Regions from separate parts of the Aeromonas sp. 130281 genome, predicted to be linked through region 3. Evidence: riboswitches for the same ligand, from Rfam matches in the RefSeq annotation. Region 3 holds a riboswitch; each other region holds the start of a gene.

Region 1 (4,913 bases), on a different contig from region 3:
TGAGCAACGAGCCCCTGCTCGACTACCAGATCTGAATGGGGCGCATGGTCTGAGAAAGCAGGGAGCCCTTGGCTCCCTGCTTGCTTATTCGATGCTTCAGCCAGGCCCAGAGCCTCGCTCATTGGTTAGCGCTCGCTCTGGGGGCCCAGCATGCGATACAGGGTGCGATCCCCCTTGATCCTGTGATGGTAGAGGGCGGCGGCCACGTGCAGCAGGACCAGCGCAGCCAGCGCCAGGCAGCCGAGGCGGTGGACGCCAAAGAAGAAGGCGTTGATCTCCGGTGAGCCGATCGGGTTGGCGACCGGGTAGAGCCAGAACAGGGAGTAGCCCTGCTCCAGCATCAGGAAGCCGCTCAGCAGCACCACAAACATCAGGCCGTAGAGCAGGGCGTGCGCCAGTCTGGCGGCGGGATGGTGAGGCTGGGACTGATCTTCGGGCAGGGGTGCGCGCCAGTGCCGCCAGCCCCAGCGCAGCAGGAAGAGCGGGGTGATCAGGGTCGCCATCGACATGTTCAACACCGACAGAAACTGAAACAGCCTGGGGTGGCTGTCGATCACCAGGTGCATCAGGTAGCCCGCCAGGGTGGCGTAGAGGATGACGGCGGCCATCAGCCAGTGCAGCAGGCGGCTCAGGGGGTCATAGTAGTGTTTCGTCATGGGATTTTTCCGACTGGGGCCCAGGGTGCAGAGAGGCACCGGGAGCCCGGATGACAGGCACAAAAAAGAGGCCGCTCGGGCCTCTTCTGCTTGCGGGGGATCAGTTCACCAGGGTCCAGGCATCCTGCCAGTTGGTGCCCACGCCGGGCTCATACTGGGTCGCCGTGCTGGTCCAGATGGTGCACCAGCCGCTGTAGGGGTAGGGCTTGCACTGATAGATCTTGCCATCTTTCGGCTGCAGCACCTTGGTGCCCGCAGCATAGGATTTGAGTCCCTCCGGGAAGCTGTACTGGTAGTCACCGCCGCTGGCGGGATCCTTGAACATCAGGTCCAGGGTCTGCTGCAGGGGGGCACCGCCCGCCTTCGGCTTGCCCTCGATCACCAGCTGGTGGTGGCCGGCGCTCAGACCGCCGACCGCCATGGTGAAGCTCTGGCTGCTGTCCTTGATGTCGGCGCCGGTCTGGCCCTTGGCGGCGCCGCCATGGTCATACAGGGTGTTGGTGACCGCGAGATCCCCCTCGGCCGTGACGGTGAAGTTGAGGGTGACCTTGCCGTTGTCGAGCAGGTATTCGCTCTCCAGCCCGCTTACGCTGATGCTGTTGCCCACCGGGGGTTGCTGCTGCTCGAGCTGGACCTCGACCCGCTGCAGGTTGCTGCCCGCCTTCAGGTAGACGGGGTTCTGGCCGTAGACCGGGTTGAACTGGCCATCGGTGCCCTGCTGGCCTGCGCGGATCTGGCTCTGCTCGGCGTTGATCCTGGCGGCCAGATCATGGGCCCAGTTGTTCTTCTGACCCTGCTCGGCGGAGCCTATGGTCAGCACTGTCTGCAGATCGGTGCGCTCGCCGTTGGCGTCGAATACCCGGGTCCTGGCCTTGTCGCCGACCACCAGATCGGTGGAGGGGTAGATGGTCCCGCCCTGGCTCCAGGTCAGCGGCGGCTGGGTGCCACCATCGAACTGGGCGTCGATGAGGTTGTAGAAGCTGTTGGCGGTATCGCCCACCTCCCAGACCCCGAGGATGACCTGGTAGCCGGTGCGCGCCGGCAGGGTGCACTGATGGGTGACCTGCTTGGGCGGTTGCACCATGCCCCCGTCGATGACGCAGAACGGATTGAGATCGAAGGAGTCCCTGGTCAGGGGCTGGTTCGGGTTCCACTCCTGCTTGGTGAGGTAGTAGCGCCAGTTGCGGGTCACGTGGTTGGCGGTGAAGGTCCAGCCGATGGCGAAGGGACCGGCCTGCACCTGGCGCTTGGTCCAGCGATCGCTGGTCTGGGCATTGAGTTCACCGAATTGCGGATGCCCGGCCGAGGCGATCTGGCCGTCGGCGGGGCCGCCATCGGGGAAGCCGGACGGCGCCTCCAGGCTCTGGGGCTCCCATTGAATGGCGCCACACTGGCTGTTGCCGCCGGTCTTGCACAGATAGTTGCGCCCTTCCGGCTGGCTGATGTAACCGTGGGCGAGCACGCCGCCGCTGGCCAGCAGCGCCAGCGCCGCGGCCACATGATTGAGTTGGATTTTTGCTGCCATACATTCCTCTGTTCGGTGATGTGGGCAGTCAAGTTGGCAGGGGAATTCCCCGTGACACACCTGGGTGTGGCAACCCCGCTATCCTGGACGACATGTCTTTAGACCGGAGGCTTTGCGTCCTGGCCTTTCAACCAGTTTGCCAAATGACTACATAAAGGGTCAGGGTGCCGCCCTTGAGGACGGCGCCACCATGATGGCTTCTTTTGATTAAATTATTAAGTGTAAATCTTTACAGCTTGACCTCATCGGAGTAGAGCAATCACTTAACACTCTGTTTTTAAAATTATATTTAATTCATCAAGTTGGGTTTTGCTTCGCCAGCTCTGTCAAAAGATGCAAAATCGCGACATTTTTCATCAATGAAAAAATCCCCTGCCGGCGAGGCCGGCAGGGGATGGGACTGTGTCAGACGGTCAGTGGTACGGGTACTGGTCTGGGCGGTGGGAGGGCGAGGGGCGCGGGGCCTGACCGGGCGCCAGATCCCGGGGGAGGCCATTGCCGAGCCTGAACACCGCCAGCCGCTCGTCCAGGCTGCGCGACAGCCCGGCCAGCAGCTCGCTCTCCTGGGCCAGCTGGGAGGCGGCCTGGGACATCTCGAGCGCCGAGTCATTGATGCCGTTGACGTTGCGGTTCATGTCTTCCGCCACCATGCTCTGCTGCTCCGCCGCCGTGGCTATCTGGGTCGCCATGTCGCTCACGTGCTGGATGTGGTTGACGATGAGGGAGAGATCCTGCCCCGCCTTCTCGGACTGGCCGACGCTGCTCTCCGCCAGCTTGCGGCTGGCATCCATGGCGCTGGCGGCGGTAACCGCCCGCTGCTGCAACTGGGTGATGGTGCTCTGGATCTCCTCGGTGGAGTGGCGGGTGCGGCTGGCCAGCTGGCGCACCTCGTCGGCCACCACGGCGAAGCCGCGACCCTGCTCGCCGGCCCGGGCCGCCTCTATGGCGGCGTTGAGGGCCAGCAGATTGGTCTGATCCGAGATGGCGCTGATGACGGCGGTCACCTCCCCTATCTGCATCACCCCCTCCTTGAGTCGATTGACCTGATGGGTGGCCTGCTCCACCTCGGTGGCGAGCGCCTGGATGCCGTGCACGCTGGCGTGGACGTCTTCGTTGCCGAGCCCGGCCTCGCTGGTGGCGTCCCGGGTGTCGCGGGCCGTGTTCTCGGCGTGGCCCGCCACATCCGAGATGGTGGCGCTCATCTCGTTCATGGCGGTGGCGAGCTGGGCCAGCTGATCCCGCTGGCTGTTGACCGCCTGGTTGGTCTGCTCGGCGGAGGCGGCGATGCGCAGGGCGGCATCCGCCACGTTGCGGGCCCCCTGGCTGGCTTCCAGCAGGGCGCGGCGAATGGCGTCCAGTCCCTGATTGGTGCTGGTGGCGACGGCCCCCAGCTCATCCTTGCCATGCACCGGGATGCTCACCACCAGATCCCCGGCCGCCACCTGGGCCATGGCCCCCTTGATCTCGGCGAGAGGCCTGACGATGGAGCGGCTGATGGCCACTCCAAGCCACCCCATCAGCAGGATCACCAGCAGGGTGGCCCCTCCCATCAGCTCATACTGGGACCAGATGGTGGCCTCTATGTCCTGCAGCAGCACGCCCGAGCCCAGGATCCAGCCCCAGGGCTGGTAGCCGGCCACCAGGGACATCTTCTGGGCCGCCTCGCCGGAGGGGGAGAGCCACTGGTACTCCAGGCGGCCCTGATGGCCGCCCTTGCCGAGATCCACCATGCGCTGCCAGTGGGATTCGGCGGGCGTCCCGCCCATCTGCTGGCCGACCAGCTCGGGCTTGGCAGGGTGCACCACCACCCTGCGATCCTCGTCCAGCACGAACAGATAGTTGTCCCCATCGAAGCGCATGCTGTCGAGCATGGCCTTGGCTTGTGCCTGGGCCTCTGGGGCGGGCAGGGTGGCGGCCAGGGTCTGGATCCGGCTCATGGCGAGATCCAGCACCGCCTGCAATCTGGCTTCCCGCTCACTCATCAGGTTGCGATGCAGGGCACTGGCGGAGATGAGCAGCAGTGCGATGAAGCCGACCAGCGCCACCGAGAGCAGCAGCATCAGTTTGCGACTCACGGCGATATCACCGAGCTTGAACATAGTCTTTTCCTTCTTTCCCGTGCGGATCTGGTGAGGGCCAGTCAGCTGGCTGGCCTTGATTGTTTTGTGTTTAACATTTATTTAACTTTCAAGAGGTTGTGATGGTTGATTGCCAATTGAGTGTGTTGGCAACCAGTATAGCCAGCAGACAGAAACCCTCGCTTTTGGTAGCGTGGTCTGGCGCATCCCGGCGCACCATTTGCCGGCTCTATTTGCAGGAAGTGTGAATGAGTTGGCATTTCACCAAAAAGGAGTGGGCGCCCCCGTGGCCGCCCCATAACAAGAGGGAATTTATGAGTTCCATTGCCAGGAATTACTTGAACCAGCTCAACGCCGACTACCTGCGAGTACACAGGCGCAAGGAGGATCTATTCTGGTCCACCTACATGGGCATCAGCGACGATCAGGCCGGCTTCACCGCCGCCGAGCAGGCCTACAAGGCGTTCTGCGCCGATCCTGCTCGTCTGCCGGTGCTGCGGGAGATGCTGCCCCAGGCCGAGGAAGAAGAGCTCAAGCGCGGTCTGGGAGGCTGGATAGCCTTCTTCGAATGCAACGTCATCGAAGATCCGGCCGCCGCCGCCCTGATGGACGAGCTGGTGGCCGCCGAGGCGGATCTGTTCGCCCGCCGCAAGG
Region 2 (4,913 bases), on a different contig from region 3:
CCAGCTTCCAGCCGCCATCGCCCGCTCTGAGCTCGCTGCTGGTACAGCAGCCGGGACAACTCAATAGTTGCACACCAGCTTCCAGCTGCCGTCACCCGCCTTGGGCTCGCTGCTGGTCCACCAGTTGGCCTGCCACACCGCCTTGCCGTTGGTCATGCGGTCGTTGCCATTGGCGTGATCCCCGCGCGGCCAGGTCGGATAGGCATTGTAGTCCGCCGGGTTGACGTTCTGGCTGGCGCAGCTGGCGCCACCGCTGCCGCCGTCACCGCCACTGCTGCCCCCCAGCACCGCCTCGGCCAGGGCCGGGAAGTCGGACTTCAGGCCTATGGTCTGGCTGCCGGCAATCAGGCGCATGCCGCTCGGCACGCCGGCGGCCGGCAGGTAGTAGGTCATGGCCACTTCCACCTCGGTGCCCGGCGCCCAGGCCTTCCAGGCCGGCAGCGTCAGGGCCACCTTGTGGAAGTCCTTCTCATTGGCGATGCCGTCGGAGTTCTGGTTGCCGCCGCTCTCCACCACTTTCAACCCCATGCCGCTCTGGTCGGTGATGGTGTCGGAGGTGGAGGTGGGCATCAGGAACTCGATGCGGGTGCCGCCCGGTATGGTCTGGGTCGACTTGTTGGTGAGCTTGAGGGTCGGGTTGATCGGGTAGTTGGAGTCCCCTTCCTTGAAGCCGGAGAGGCTCACGCCGATGTCGAGCTGGGCGGCCGGGGCCGGCAGATCGTTCTGCTTCAGGGCCGCCTTGTCGGCCTTGCTGAACTTCTCGTAGGCGAGGCTGGTGAGGGTGCTGCCCATCACGTACTCGTTCTTCGCGGCGTCGAAGTCATAGTCCCCCGCCATCTCCCAGAACATGACGCCCCCCAGGCCCCGCTTGACTATGTAGTCGAGCTTGTGACCCATGGACTCTTCATCTTCGGTGGAGAGGAACACCTTCTTCTGCTCGTTCCACAGCCAGGGCGCATGGGCCTTGTCGTCGTAGTAACGCACGTACTGGCCTTGCATCACGTGGGCCGGGTTGTTGGGATCCAGACCCCAGGCCTGGCCGTAGCTCGGCAATGTGGTGATGCCGAGGCTGGCCGCGTGCTCCAGGTTCTTGGCATGCCACATGGGCACGGCGCCGCCGCCTATCTCCTTGCCGTTCTTGTCCAGATCATGCCAGATGTTGTCGATGCCGACCGCCCCGTTGCCGCAGGGGATGGTGCTGCCACCGGTCCCCGGCTGGCAATCGCTCTGGCTCGGCAGCGCCGCCTTGCCCCCCAGGCCGTGGGTGCCACCGGTGACCCCCTGCCAACCACGGGTGTAGTAAGGCACCCCTATGTTGATCTTGCCCGCCGCCAGGGCGCCGCGGAAGTAGTGGGCCGCCCAGGCGGAGTTGAGATAGCCGATGCCACCAAACTGGGCCTGGGTGTAGACACCCCACTGGGACAGCTCGGGATCCGCCTTGTTGTCGAACAGGGCGGCGTTGTGGCCGACGAAGTGGTTCCAGGCACCGTGGAAGTCATAGGTCATCAGGTTGACGTAGTCGAGGTACTGGGTGACCTGGAAGTTTTCCATGCCGCGCAGCAGGTAGGCCGAGGCCGGCGAGGCGATGGTCAGCATGTATTTGCGACCGTCCTCGGTCCCGGCGCTGTCGAGCTTGTTGCGCAGGGTCTTCATCAGCACTTCATAGTTCGCAAACAGCTTGCCGCGACACTGGTTGGAGAGCGGGAAGTCGTTGGGGTTGCCCGCATCCTTCATGGAGGTGGGGTACTCGTAGTCGATGTCCACCCCATCGAAGCCGTACTGGCGGATGAAGCCCACCGCCGAGTCGGCGAAGGCGTTGATGCCGGCGGTGTTGACCGAGCAGTCGCCCTTGGTGGTGGCGGCGTAGAAGCCGCGGGTATCGGCCCAGCCCCCCACGGAGATGAGGGTCTTCACGTCCGGGTACTGCTTCTTGTACTTGGACAGCAGGTTGAAGTGGCCCTGATAGGCGAACTCGGGATCCATCTCGGCGCCCGGCACCCCGTTCCAGGTCAGCTTGGTGGCGGCGTCATCCACCTTGATGGTGTGGCTCTGCTCGTCCACCGCCGCGAAGGCGTAGTTGATGTGGGTGATCTTGTCCCAGGGGATGTCGCCCACCAGGTAGGCGGGCAGGCCGTTCTTGCCGGTGCGCCAGGAGGTGAAGTAACCGATGACGCGGCGGCCGTGGTCATCCCCCATGCACTCGCTGCCGTCGGCGCGGTAGATCTGGCGCACGTCGCAGGAGAGATTGCCGCCGGTGGGGGGCAGGGCCGCCTCCTCCACCTGGACATCCACCTGGGCCGATTCGCCAGAGAGATTTGCCTTGTCGGTCGCCACCAGCTTGAGACCGGTCAGCCCCTTGTTCTGGGGCGTCCAGCTCAGTTGCCAGGGGGCGCTGCTGTCCTCGCCCACCTTCTGGCCATTCACGAAGAGCTCGACCTTGGCGACGTCGTCATTGGCGTCGGTCACATTGCCGGTCACGGTGAGGGCGCGGCCCAGGGTCACCCTGGCCCCGGCGGCGGGGCTGGCGATGCTCACCCTGGGCGCCTCTGGCGCCACCACGGCGGCGACCTGGAAGCTCGAATCCGCCTCGCTCAGCACCTTGCCGTCTTTATCCAGCGCCCGTGCCTTGAGGGCGTGATTGCCCACGCCGGCGGCAGACCAGCTGGCACTCCAGGGGGAAGCCATGGCCGTGGCGACCAGGGTGCCGTCGATGAGGTATTCCACCCGGGCGAGTGCCGTGACCGGGCCGCTCAGGGTCACCGCCAGGGCCAGGCTGGCCCCTTCGCTGACGCTGCTGCCCACGGCGGGGGAGCCGATGGCGACCACCAGGGCCGGCGGCGGCACCTCGCCGCCAAAGAGCTTCCAGGCATCTGCCCAGACGGCGCCGACACCGGGTTCGTAGTGGTAAGGCGACGCGCCGCACCAGCCGGAGTAAGGGAATTCCTTGCATTCATAGAGGGCGCCTGCGTTGCTGACGATGTCGCCAGCCTTGTAGGCGGTGCCGGCCTGATAGGCGGGATAGGCGGCCTGCGCCCAGGCAGGGACGGCCGCAAGGGCGACCAGCATGGCGAGCCTGCTGGGCCTCAAGATCTGTTGCATATTGTTATCATCCTTGTTTTGTCTTGGCTTCTAAGACCGGGAAAAGCGCAATCGCAACAGGGAACAAGGGAGCGACAACAGGCCATGGACGGGCCACAAACCCTCAAGTCACCCTGGGTAACCCCGCTGTCTGGCCCGCTTGGGGCAGATCGGAGGCTTTGCGTCCCGGCATCACTGCCGGTTTGCCCTTTGCCTGGGTTCCGTGAGGAACGGCTCGAGTATAGGAAGCAAGTGGCAACCGCTCAATCTTTATTCTCTAAGGAAAATATGTGAATGCCGGCCGGCTCACACTTCCCCTCAATCGGCCAACTAACCATTAAGTCATTAATATCAATCTGTTAGCCACGTCAAAAAAACGGACTCAGCCTCTTTTGTCTCCCCATAATGTGCGTTGCCTCACTGGTCAGAGCTGCCAGAAATGTGACAATGCGCGCCCTTGGCCAAAGCGCCAAGGCTATGGAAACACTGGCAAAAATAAAAAAAGGAATACCCATGAAAGGAAGACCTACCCTGCTGTCCCTGGCCGTGGGGCTCGCCCTCGCGTCCCCGTCTCTCCATGCCGCCGGCTTCAGCTGCCCGGCCGACAGCGCCCTCACCCCCATCCCCGCCATCCAGGGCAGCGGCGACAAGAGCCCCCTCGTTCCGGGCGATCTGTTCGAGAGCCCCGGGACTGTCAAGGTCAAGGCTCTGGTCTCCGCCCTCGGCGAGAGCCTGAACAGAGGCTTCTACCTGCAGGATCTGCAGGGGGACGGCAACCCCGAGACATCGGACGGCATCTTCGTCTACCTCAACGACAAGCAGTTCGCCAGCAAGTACCCGGGCATCCAGCCGGGGGCCCTGGTCTGCCTGGAGGCCAGGGTCGAGGAGTTCTACGGCCACACCCAGCTCAAGCCACTGGTTGACGGCAACGCCCCGCGCCTGGCGGTGCTGGCCCAGGGCGCGGCACCGGCCGCCACGGCGCTGCGGGTGCAGGAAGGGGAGACCCTGGCCCGGGCCCTGGAGCGTCACGAGGGGATGCGGGTGCGCCTCGATGAGGGCAGCGCGCTCAAGATAAGCCGCAACTTCAGCTACGACTACGCCGCCAAGCGCAACAACCTGGTGCTCGCCCACGGCGCCCCGCTGATGAAGCCGACCCAGCTCCATGTGGCGGGCAGCCCAGAGGCCGTGGCGCTGGCCGAGGCCAACGCCGGCAACCGCGTCTTCCTCGAATCGGACTTCAAGGCCGCCAACGGCAAGCTCCCCTGGCTGCCGGCCTGGGAGCCGGAGCAGGGCTATCTGCGCATCGGCGATGCCCCGCTCAACCTGGAGGCCCTGGTGGGCTACAGCTATGACGAGTACCGCCTGATCGTGCCCAAGGAGCAGCGCATCACCGCGGGGGATCTGCTGCGCACCGACGAGAACGATCGCCAGGGTGCTCCGGCCCGCGCTCATGACAGCGACCTGCGGATCGGCAGCTTCAACGTGCTCAACTACTTCACCAGCCACTCCAGCGTGGGGGGCGCCCTCAACGTGCTCTGCGCGGATCAGGCGGATGCGGACAGCGCCAAGGGCTGCAACCGCGGCGCCAAGAGCCTGGAGGAGTTCCAGTTGCAGCGCGCCAAGATAGTCAACGCCATCGCCGAGATGGACGCCGATCTGCTCGGCCTGATGGAGATGGAGAACAACGGCTTCGACGAGCACGCCGCCCTCCACGATCTGGTGCAGAGCCTCAACGCCCGCCAGAAAGAGGCGAGCAAGCACTACGCCTTCGTCACCCTGCCCAAGGCCCTGCTCACCGAGGAGCGCTTCTTCGGCGGCGACGCCATCATGGTGGC
Region 3 (4,913 bases):
GCCAGGCGGGAAGAGATCGCCAGGGAAGCGGACTTCTACGGCGCCATGGATGGGGCCTCCAAGTTTGTCCGTGGCGATGCCATCGCCGGCCTGCTGGTGCTGATCATCAACCTGGTGGGTGGTCTCGCCATAGGTATCTTCCAGCACTCGCTGCCGGTTTCCGATGCCTTCCGCATCTATGCCCTGCTTACCATAGGTGATGGTCTGGTCGCCCAGATCCCCTCCCTGCTGATGTCCACCGCGGCGGCCATCATAGTCACTCGCGTGAGTGACGAGGGAGAGATGTCGGATCAGGTCGGCCAGCAGATCCTGGCTTCTCCCCGGGTCATCTATACGGCGGCGACCATCATGCTGATCCTGGGCCTGGTGCCCGGCATGCCCATGCTGGCCTTCCTCAGCTTTGCCGCCGTGCTGGCCTGGACCGGCTGGAGCGTCAGCCAGCGCCGGGCAAAGGACCCTGCCCTGGATGCGGCCGAAGAGTTGACGAGGCAGATGGTGCAGCCGGAGCCGCAGGGGCTGGACTGGCAGGATCTGCCGCCGGTGGATGCAGTCGCCATCGAACTGGGCTATCGGCTGGTGCCGCTGGCCGAGGCAAACAAGGGGGCCGAGCTGCTCGCCCGGGTGCGCGGCATTCGCAAGACGCTCTCCGAGCAGTATGGTTTCCTGCTGCCCGAGATCCGGGTACGGGACAACCTGCAACTGCAACCGGACCAGTATCGCATCAAGCTGTCGGGCATCGCCCTGGCCACGGGGAATGTGGATTGCCAGCGGCTGATGGCCATCAGCAGCGGGGAGACCTATGGGGCCCTGGACGGCGAGCTGACCCAGGATCCGGCCTATGGCATGAACGCGGTCTGGATCTCGCCGGACAACAAGGCCAAGGCGCTCAACCTGGGTTACTCCGTGGTGGACTCCGCCACCGTCATCGCTACCCATGCCAGCAAGCTGCTCAGGGAGCAGCTCGATGGGCTCTTCGGTCATGACGAGGTGGGCAAGCTGGGCCAGTATCTGGCCACCCAGTCGCCCCGCCTGGCGGAAGAGCTCAATCTGGCCCTGACCCAGATGCAGCAACTGCGGGTCTTCCGTCAGTTGCTCAAGGAGCAGATCAGCCTCACCGATATCCGCACCATAGCCACCACCTTGCTGGATGCGAGCGAGCTGACCAAGGATCCTGTGCTGCTGGCCTCGGACGTGCGCTGCGCCCTCAAGCGTCAGATCGTCAGGCAGGCGATCGGATCCCGCGACATACTGGCGGCCTTCACCCTGGATGATCGGCTGGAGCAGACTCTGCTGACGGCAATGAATCAGTCCCAGCAGCAGGGAAAAATCCAGCTGGACAGCTTCCCGGTCGACCCGCAATTGCTGGCACAGTTGCAGCAGAACATGCCGCTGGTGAAGGAGCAGTTGCAGCAGCAGGGGTATGCGCCTGTGCTGGTGGTCATGCCCCAGCTCAGGCCGTTGATCGCCCGTTATGCCCGATCCTTTTCAAAGGGTCTCAAAGTGCTCTCTTATAACGAGATCCCGGAAGATTTGCGGGTCGAGGTAATTGGCACCCTGGGCTGAAGTGGAATTGCCACGCCCATATGCCGGCAGGAAGAGACTATTCCGCACATCTGCTTGAATTGTCATATAAAGCCGTTATGATGTGACGGCTTTTGACGCGACACAGACTGACAGTGAAAAAATAAAATAGAAACAGTCAGATGTGTCACATGGCTTAAGGACAACCAAGCCATGCCATCCTAATACGGGTCGTCGCATGATAAAGGCAAACTGAACTGAAAAGTCAGGACGCAAAGCCTCCGGTCTAACAGCATTGATGCTAATGATAGCGGGGTTACCAAGGCCATGATTCCAGCCTTGTTTTCATACCGATATAGGGTAAGTGCTCAATAAGAAGTGCTGCCCCGTCCTGGTGCGTTTTTATTTTTTGAGCGTCAGTTCTGTTGATTGATTCATGTGCAATCACAGGTTCGGGTTAATATGTTTTCTGATTTATCTATCAAGGAAAATTCAATACCCGTCGGTATTGAATCTCATGCTCATTTATTATTAGTTTCCTCTTCGTTATCAAATGGAGACGATGTTGAGGGAATATTGTTGAAGGCAGGCTATCGCGTTTCTTGCCTGAATTCTGTCCCGCTGGCCAAGCAATTTCTCTCTCACCATTCAGCGGATCTCGTGCTGCTCGACATGGCGGTCATGACCGAGGCCGGTCCCTCAATGGTGCAGGAGCTGGCGGGTACCGACTGCGTCATCCTGGTCAATGAGCACCAGGCCTATCTGGCGGCGGAGGCCATGCGGGCCGGCGCCATCGACTACATCATCAAGCCTTTCAGCCAGCGCCAGATCCTCGATGTGGTGAGGGGAGCCCTGCGCCTGCGTCAGGCCATTCCCAACCTGATCGCCACCTCGCCCCTGAGCCTGCAGGTCTTGCAGCTTGCCAGGCGGGCTGCCAAAACCTCGGCCACCATCCTCATCGGCGGCGAGTCGGGGACGGGCAAGGAGCGGCTGGCCCGCTACATCCACGAGATGTCCAGCCGGGCGGGCAAGCCCTTCGTGGCCATCAACTGTGCTGCCATCCCCGAAGCCATGCTCGAATCCATCCTGTTCGGACACAGCAAGGGGGCCTTTACCGGCGCGACCGCCAGCCAGCAGGGCAAGTTCGAGCTGGCCCAGGGGGGCACCCTGCTGCTCGACGAGATCTCCGAACTGCCGCTCGCATTGCAGGCCAAGTTGCTGCGGGTGCTGCAGGAGAAAGAGGTCGAGCGGCTGGGCAGCCATCAGGTGATTGCGCTGGATGTGCGGATCATCGCCGCCAGCAACAGAGACCTGAGGGAGCTGGTGTTGCAGGGGGAGTTTCGCGAGGACCTCTTCTACCGGCTCGATGTGCTGCCCATGAGCTGGCCTGCCCTGCGGGAGCGGCCGGACGACATACTGCCGCTGGCGGAGTACTTCATCGAGCGCTACGCCGCCCAGCAGGGGTATCGCCTCAGCGAGAGCGCCTGCAAGCAGCTGCTCTCCTATGACTGGCCGGGCAATGTGCGCGAACTGGACAACGTGATCCAGCGGGCACTAATTATGGCTCGCGGATTGCATATTCAGGCGGTCGATTTGATGCTGCCCCATTATGCCGTCGAAGCCGACAACCTGTTACCGCAGACGCTTGCGGCCCCGGAGGGGCTCAGCGAGACCAAACGGCATGCCGAATTTCAATTCGTCCTGGAGACGTTGCGCCGTTTTCGTGGTCACCGGACTCGTACGGCCGAAGCCCTTGGGATGACGACCCGGGCACTTAGATACAAGCTGGCTGCCATGCGCGAGCAGGGCATCGATGTCGAGCAGCAGATTCAAAACTAAGGGATAACCGAGTGAAGATTGAGATCATGTCATCACAGGTGACGCTCCTGCAGCAGATGCAGGAAATGCAGCGCGTCGCCAGTCACACCCCTTCCATCGAGCCTAACGACGCCTCGGCTGTCTCGTTCAGCGACGCCATGCGTGACGTCGTCGGCCGGGTCAACGAACAGCAGAATGTCGCGTCCAGACTGATGACCGCCGTCGACGCGGGTCAGAGCGACGATCTGGTGGGGGCCATGGTGGCCAGCCAGAAGGCAGGTCTCAGTTTTTCCGCCCTGATGCAGGTGCGCAACAAACTGATGACAGGCTTCGATGACATCATGCGCATGCCGCTCTGAGGGTAGGTCATGACTGAATTGGTATCATCCTCGCCGGGGGCGTCGGGCTCCCTGATCGCCCGGGTACAGGAAGGGATGCGCAACTGGCGCACCCTGTCCCGGGACAACAAATCCATCCTGACCATAGCGCTGCTTGCCGCCATAGTGGCGGGCACCATAGTGGTGATCCTCTGGACCTCCAGCAAGAACTATGTGCCCCTCTACGGCAAGCAGGAGCTCTACGACACCGCCAACATCATGGAGATGCTGGAGAAGGAGCAGGTGCCCTTCCGGCTGGAGAAAAGCTCGGGCCAGATCCTGGTGCCTGAGAGCCAGCTCGCCCACGTGCGCATGGCGCTGGCGGCGCGCGGGGTCAGGGCGGCCATGCCGGCCGGCCTCGAGGGGCTGGACACAGTGACCGGTCTTGGCACCAGCGAGTTCATGGAAGGGGCGCGCTACCGCCATGCCCTGGAAGGGGAGCTGGCCAGAACCATCATCTCGCTGGATGCGGTGCGCAGCGCCCGGGTGCATCTGGCCATCCCCAAGCGGACCCTGTTTGTCGGCCGTGACGAAGAGAAACCCAGCGCCTCTGTGATGCTGGATCTGCAACCCGGTCAGTCCATGGAGCCGGGTCAGGTCGAGGCCATCGCCAACCTGGTGGCGGGCAGCATCTCGGGCATGAAGCCCGGTGCCGTGACCATAGTGGATCAGGCGGGCCAATTGCTGAGTGCCGAGTTTGGCGACAAGGCGGGATTCGGCAAGCAGAGCGTCCAGCAGATGGAATACGTGCGCAAGCTGGAGCAGTACATCCGCCAGCGTGCCAGCGACATGCTCCATCCCATGCTGGGCACCGGCAACTTCCGGGTCCAGATCGCCGCTGACGTCAACTTCAACGCGGTGGAAGAGACCCAGCAGCAGCTGGATCCCAACGGTGTGGTGACCAAGGAATCCAACAAGTCCGACAAGACCATAGATGCCCTGGCGCTCGGCATCCCGGGGGCCCTGTCCAACCGTCCTCCCGAGACGGCGCCCCAGACAGAAGCGGCTGCCGAGGGGAATGCGGCGACGCCGGAGCCTGCCAAGAACGACACCCGCACCGAACGGCAGGAGGTCAGCAAGCAGTACGAGAACAGCCGCACCATAGTGCATACCCGCTATCAGCAGGGACGGCTGGAGCGGATGAACGTATCCATCTTGCTCAATCAGCAGAGCGGCCCCAAGGGGGGCTGGAGCGCC
Region 4 (4,913 bases), on a different contig from region 3:
ACGTTCGGGCCTGTCACCACCAGGATCTTGCTGCTCTGGCCGCTGGCGGTCAGGCCGGCCGGCACCGTCCACTGGTAGCTGAGCGCATCCCCATCGGGGTCGGTGGCGCTGGCGGTGAAGCTCACCTGCATGCCCGACTGCACCGAGGCGGGAGCCAGCGCGGTCAGCACGGGTGGCTGGTTGGGCGGTGGTGCCTGGTGGGTCACCGCCACCCGATCCGAACCATCGAGTCCCTGTTCGTCGGTGACGGTCAGCTCGAACGTCAGCTGGGTATCTTGGGCGACCGTGCCCAGACTCAGCCTGGCTCGTGCCTGCTCCGCATCCCTCAGGGAGACCTGCGGACCGCCGACCTGGCGCCATTGGTAGCGCAGGGCACCGTTCTCCGGATCCCGGGAGGCGGCACCATCGAGCACCAGCTCGGCCGGGCCCGTGGTACGCATATCGCCACCGGCGTTGGCCAGGGGGGGCTGGTTGGTAGCTGGCGGAGGCGACTCAGGCTCGCCACTCGCCTCGCTGACCCCCGCATCACCGGCCGCTATTCTGGCCTCAAGGGTCTGGTGCATGGTGCGCCACTGGGGGGCGAAGAAGACCCCCTCGGCTCGACCCGCCGTCATGATATTGCTCATCCGGTAAGGCTCGTCTCCCGTGTGCGTCAGCCCCAGGTTGTGGCCCAGCTCATGGGCCAGGGTCAGCGACTGGCCATGGACGGTGACATTGCCGGGGCAGGCGTATCGATAGCCAGCGCGCGGCGCACCATCTGTGGCTCCCATACCGACAGAGAGACCATTCCCCTGGTAGCTGCATGCCCTGCTCTCATCCTTGTAGCCGCGCAGCACATAGATGTTGGAGAAGACCTGTTCCGCGTTCGGGATCCAGCCCTCCCGCAGCGGCGCCGTCAGCTCCACAGTACTGGGTTCGTAGGCCTGGCCATCGCCATTCTTGTCCCATTCGTGCACCAAGATGCCGTTGTCCACCCAGCTGAGGCGGATGTTGTAGGGGGCAAAACGTCGGCTCATGTCCGCCATTATGATGGCACCGTCGTCCCACAGGTGGCTCTGACGCTCACCGGGGAAGGCGATGTAGCTGTAGGAGAGGCTGACCGTCTTGGGGGCGGTAACAAACAGTCGTACCTGATCCACCTGCCGATCATCGGCCAGGATTTCGAGGGTGGTCTCGCCCTCTGCCAGCCCCTGCAGCACCAGCCGATCCTGGGTCACTCCCGGTACCAGTTGCAGACTGGCCAGTTCGGGATTGGCGATGCGATAGCTGAGCGCCACCGGTTGCGGACCCGGCACCTTGGCGATCAGCAGCGCCTCCGACTCGCCCTGACTGCTAAGCAGCTTCTGTTTCAGGGCAGAGTTGAAACCGGGATCGAAGGCCAGCTGGTTGGCAGGGTCGGGCAGCACCTGGGCATAGGGGTTCACCTCGAGCGTCTGTTGCCCATCTGCCAGCAACCAGAGTTCCCCCTCCTCGTTGGTGCGAAAACCCTGTTCGTACTGGCCGGTCAGATAGGTCAGGATGAATTCGTAGTCCCGATCGGCCCGCACCTTGATGGGCGCTGGCAGGGTCAACTGCTTGCCTGATACGAGCAGGACGCTGCCTTCATAGGCTGGCTCGCCGCTCTCGATGTCGGTGAGGCGCAGGCTGAACTGACGGCTGTTGCCGCCCCAGGCCCCCTCCTGCACCTTGAAGGTCGTGATCTCCAGCTCGTCCCCACTCAGGGGATGCTCGGTTGAGGCGATACGGATCGTTCGGCTCAGGCTCTGGCCGGGGAGAAAACGCAAGAGACCTGTAGTGGTTGGGCTCTCCTGCCAGAGGCTACCCAGCTTACCGAGCTCACTCGGCACCGCCACGGCGGGATCATAGACGGTGACGGGCAATGAAAAGGTTGTGGTGCTTGCGCCAACCCCCTGATAGCCCCCCATCTCGGGCAGGCCGTTATCCCGCACCTCGTATTTTGCCAGATAGCTGCCGACCTGCTGGGTGTTCACACCGCTGAGCTGCTTGATGCGGCCGCTGAGATCCCCATCATTCTCGTCCCAGGCCGTTATCCGGGGGGCGAAGGTCGCCCCGAGCGGCAGTTGCAAGGCAAAGCCGTCGACCCAGGCCTCCTGGCTGTAGAGGCGTGGCTTGATCTGATCCTTGCGCCACTCCCCGGTGAGGGAGTTCTGCTGGGCCAGCGCCTGCGGCACCGCCCCTGCGGCCAGCAGGGCGAGCATGCCCCCCTGCATCGCCAGATTTATCTTGTTTTTTTTCATCTGCATTCAGTGATGTCCCTATTTTTGGCGCCTGCGTCGGTGGCAGGCACGTCGTTGTTATTGCGTTGACATGAGCACAGGGTTCAACCCTCTTCTCCCGCCGCCACTGACGGCGATCACCCTGAGCGGCAGGGCGTGAGCGGGCGGGTTGAGCCCGGTGATGGCGAAGTTGGTTTCACCCCAGCCGAGGCAGGGTATGCCAGGCGCGGCGACATGAAGGGGGAAGGCAAGCAGGGAGCCAACCAGACAGGTCGGCAGTAAGGAGGGGTGGACTTTGCATGGCGAATAATCCTTTTTCGTTATTAGTCAATACGATAAGGACGACGTAACCAGCAGATGGTGCAAGATCTCCCCTTGGCAGAGGATCGATACGACCTGTGGCGGCCCCGCTGTCCTAGATCATGGATCCTTAGACCGGAAGCTTTGCGTCCCGGCCTTTCAACCGGTTTGCCCTTATACACAAATTAATCAGTAGTGCGCCGCGATTATTCTCCATAGCCGCAGTCACTGCAAATGGCAGAGCGGGATCCTGACTGGGTGTTCTATCAGGAAATATCCCTGAAGGCAGGGTTAAGCTCGGCGTGAGAGCGGATGTCAACCATCCAACTCACTCCATTGAAAGCGTTTTCAAGATGAAAATATTTTTTTCAACTTCGGGTGAAATGATTAATTCCCGAGAAAGACTGGCGCCGATGGCCATGGCTGGCCGCTTATCCGCCCCTGGCCGAGGTCAGCCCACAAAGCGCCACAGGAAAAAGGAGTGGGGCCAAGGCCCCACTCCTTATGACCATCAGTTGCAGCTGGCTGCCCCCTGATCCACCCAGACGGCGGCCTTGCCGGGCTCATCGCCCTTGGTCCAGTACTGGGCCTTCCACTTGCGACCGTTGTGGTTGGTGAGATCACCGGCGTTGTAGGCCACAGCGGCATTCCAGCCGAGCTGTACCTGGCTCACCAGCTTCCACTGATCGGCACTCTGGCTTGGCTCGTTGCCCTGGGTCCAGTACTTGGCCTGCCACACCAGCTGGTTGTGGCTCACCTTGGTATCGGCGTTGTAGACGGTGCTGGCACTCCAGGCCGGCCAGTTGGCCGCATCCGGATCGGTTGCCTCACAGCCGCCACCTGTACTGGCTGGCTTGACGGTCAGGCGGGTGCCGGCACTGGCATCCAGCGCCCCGTCGGTCACCACCAGACTCAGGTCATAGACAGTGTCGCTGGTGACGCTCGGGCCCGTGACCACCAGGGTCGCGCTGTCCTGACCGGTGGCGGTGAGCCCCGCTGGCAGGCTCCACTGGTAGCTCAGGGCATCACCGTTCGGATCGGACGCCGTGGCCTTGATGGTCACCTGCTTGCCGGACTCGACGGTGGCGCTGGCCGGTACGCTGACCACGGGGGGCAGGTTCGGCTGCGGTGCCTTGTTGGTCACCACCACCTGATCCTTGGCCGAGAGCCCCTGATCGTCGGTCACGGTCAGCTCGAACACCAGATTGATGTCGGTAGTGGCGGCGTCCAGCACCACCCGGGCCTTGGCCTGGGTGGCATCCAGCAGGCTGGCCTGGGGCCCGGAGACCTGCTTCCAGCTGTAGGTCAGCGCGCCGCTTTCCGGATCGTGGGAGGCGCTGCCGTTGAGGGTCACCTCGGCCGGGCCTGTGACGCTCAGATCGCTGCCGGCATTGGCCACCGGCGGCTTGTTGACCGGCGGCAGACTACCCTCGCCGTGGCCCAGCCCCTCGTGCATGGCGTTGAGGATGTCGCCGTTGTCCGCGTCTATCTCCCAGGCGAACAGGCCGCCGAGCTGGTTCGCCAGCACGTACTGCCCCTTGGCCTTGACCGAGCGGTCGTTGTCGAAGCTGATGAGATCGCCGCTGCTGGCCTTGAACACATAGGGGGCCTCGGCCGACTCGTCATAGCCCTGCTCCCAGCCTGCGCCCATGCGGTTGTTGACGATGTCGCGATAATCCACCACGCCGTTTTCCCAGGTGCCGCTGACCGGCCCGGTCGCGGTGCCGGTGAAGGGATTGCCTGCCTGGTAGTTCTTCACGCCGGTCCAGCCACGGCCATACATGGCCGCCCCCACCACTATCTTGCCCGGTGTCACCCCCTGACCCAGCAGCGCCTTGACGCCCTTGTCGGTGGTGTACTTGGTGGCCGGATCCCAGCTGGAGGCAAAGAGGTTGGTCTGGTGGGCCAGATTCGTCAGGTCGAAGGCGCCGCTGAAGTCGTAGCTCATCAGGAAGATGTGGTCCATGTACTGCTGGGCAGCCTGATAATCGACCTTGGCAATCTTGTCACCGCCGGCGCTGATGGCCGAGGTGAGCTCATACTGGCGGCCGGTCTCGGCTTCCAGCTCGTCGAGCATGGCGCGCAGCTCCTGCATCAGCACCACATAGGTGGCACCATCGTTCGGACCGCCCAGGCTGGGGTTGGCCCCCTGGCCACCCGGGAACTCCCAGTCGATGTCCACCCCGTCGAAGAATTTCCAGGTCTGCAGGAACTCCTTGACCGAGGCGACGAAGGTATCTCGCTTGGTCTTGTCCCCCAGGAAGTAGAAGGGGTCGGAGAGGGTCCAGCCCCCGACCGACGGCAGGATCTTGAGGTCAGGGTGGGCCTGCTTGAGGGCCATCAGGTTGCCGAAGTTGCCCTTGTAGGGTTCATCCC

The links. Region 3 has a riboswitch for cyclic di-GMP ahead of lafK (lateral flagellar response regulator transcription factor LafK). Riboswitches for the same ligand answer to the same signal wherever they lie in the genome.
Region 1: it holds a riboswitch for cyclic di-GMP, as region 3 does, so the genes downstream of both, gbpA (N-acetylglucosamine-binding protein GbpA) here and lafK (lateral flagellar response regulator transcription factor LafK) in region 3, are expected to answer to the same signal.
Region 2: it holds a riboswitch for cyclic di-GMP, as region 3 does, so the genes downstream of both, AC1IN8_RS06615 (glycosyl hydrolase family 18 protein) here and lafK (lateral flagellar response regulator transcription factor LafK) in region 3, are expected to answer to the same signal.
Region 4: it holds a riboswitch for cyclic di-GMP, as region 3 does, so the genes downstream of both, AC1IN8_RS07500 (PKD domain-containing protein) here and lafK (lateral flagellar response regulator transcription factor LafK) in region 3, are expected to answer to the same signal.

The regions. Positions count from the first base shown of each region.
Region 1 is NZ_JBWVQS010000013.1:6,367-11,279, forward strand. Features, by position in the region: gene cbl (HTH-type transcriptional regulator Cbl) at 1-35, shown strand, start outside; gene AC1IN8_RS20095 (cytochrome b) at 126-656, opposite strand; gene gbpA (N-acetylglucosamine-binding protein GbpA) at 757-2,181, opposite strand; cyclic di-GMP riboswitch class I at 2,247-2,332, opposite strand; gene AC1IN8_RS20105 (methyl-accepting chemotaxis protein) at 2,595-4,280, opposite strand; gene AC1IN8_RS20110 (M3 family metallopeptidase) at 4,574-4,913, shown strand, end outside.
Region 2 is NZ_JBWVQS010000001.1:1,471,126-1,476,038, forward strand. Features, by position in the region: gene AC1IN8_RS06615 (glycosyl hydrolase family 18 protein) at 61-3,099, opposite strand; cyclic di-GMP riboswitch class I at 3,213-3,296, opposite strand; gene AC1IN8_RS06620 (ExeM/NucH family extracellular endonuclease) at 3,592-4,913, shown strand, end outside.
Region 3 is NZ_JBWVQS010000004.1:44,689-49,601, forward strand. Features, by position in the region: gene lfhA (lateral flagellar biosynthesis protein LfhA) at 1-1,563, shown strand, start outside; cyclic di-GMP riboswitch class I at 1,758-1,845, shown strand; gene lafK (lateral flagellar response regulator transcription factor LafK) at 2,098-3,360, shown strand; gene lfiE (lateral flagellar hook-basal body complex protein LfiE) at 3,372-3,698, shown strand; gene fliFL (lateral flagellar M-ring protein FliFL) at 3,717-4,913, shown strand, end outside.
Region 4 is NZ_JBWVQS010000002.1:111,539-116,451, reverse strand. Features, by position in the region: gene AC1IN8_RS07500 (PKD domain-containing protein) at 1-2,264, opposite strand, end outside; cyclic di-GMP riboswitch class I at 2,635-2,720, opposite strand; gene AC1IN8_RS07495 (glycosyl hydrolase family 18 protein) at 3,049-4,913, opposite strand, start outside.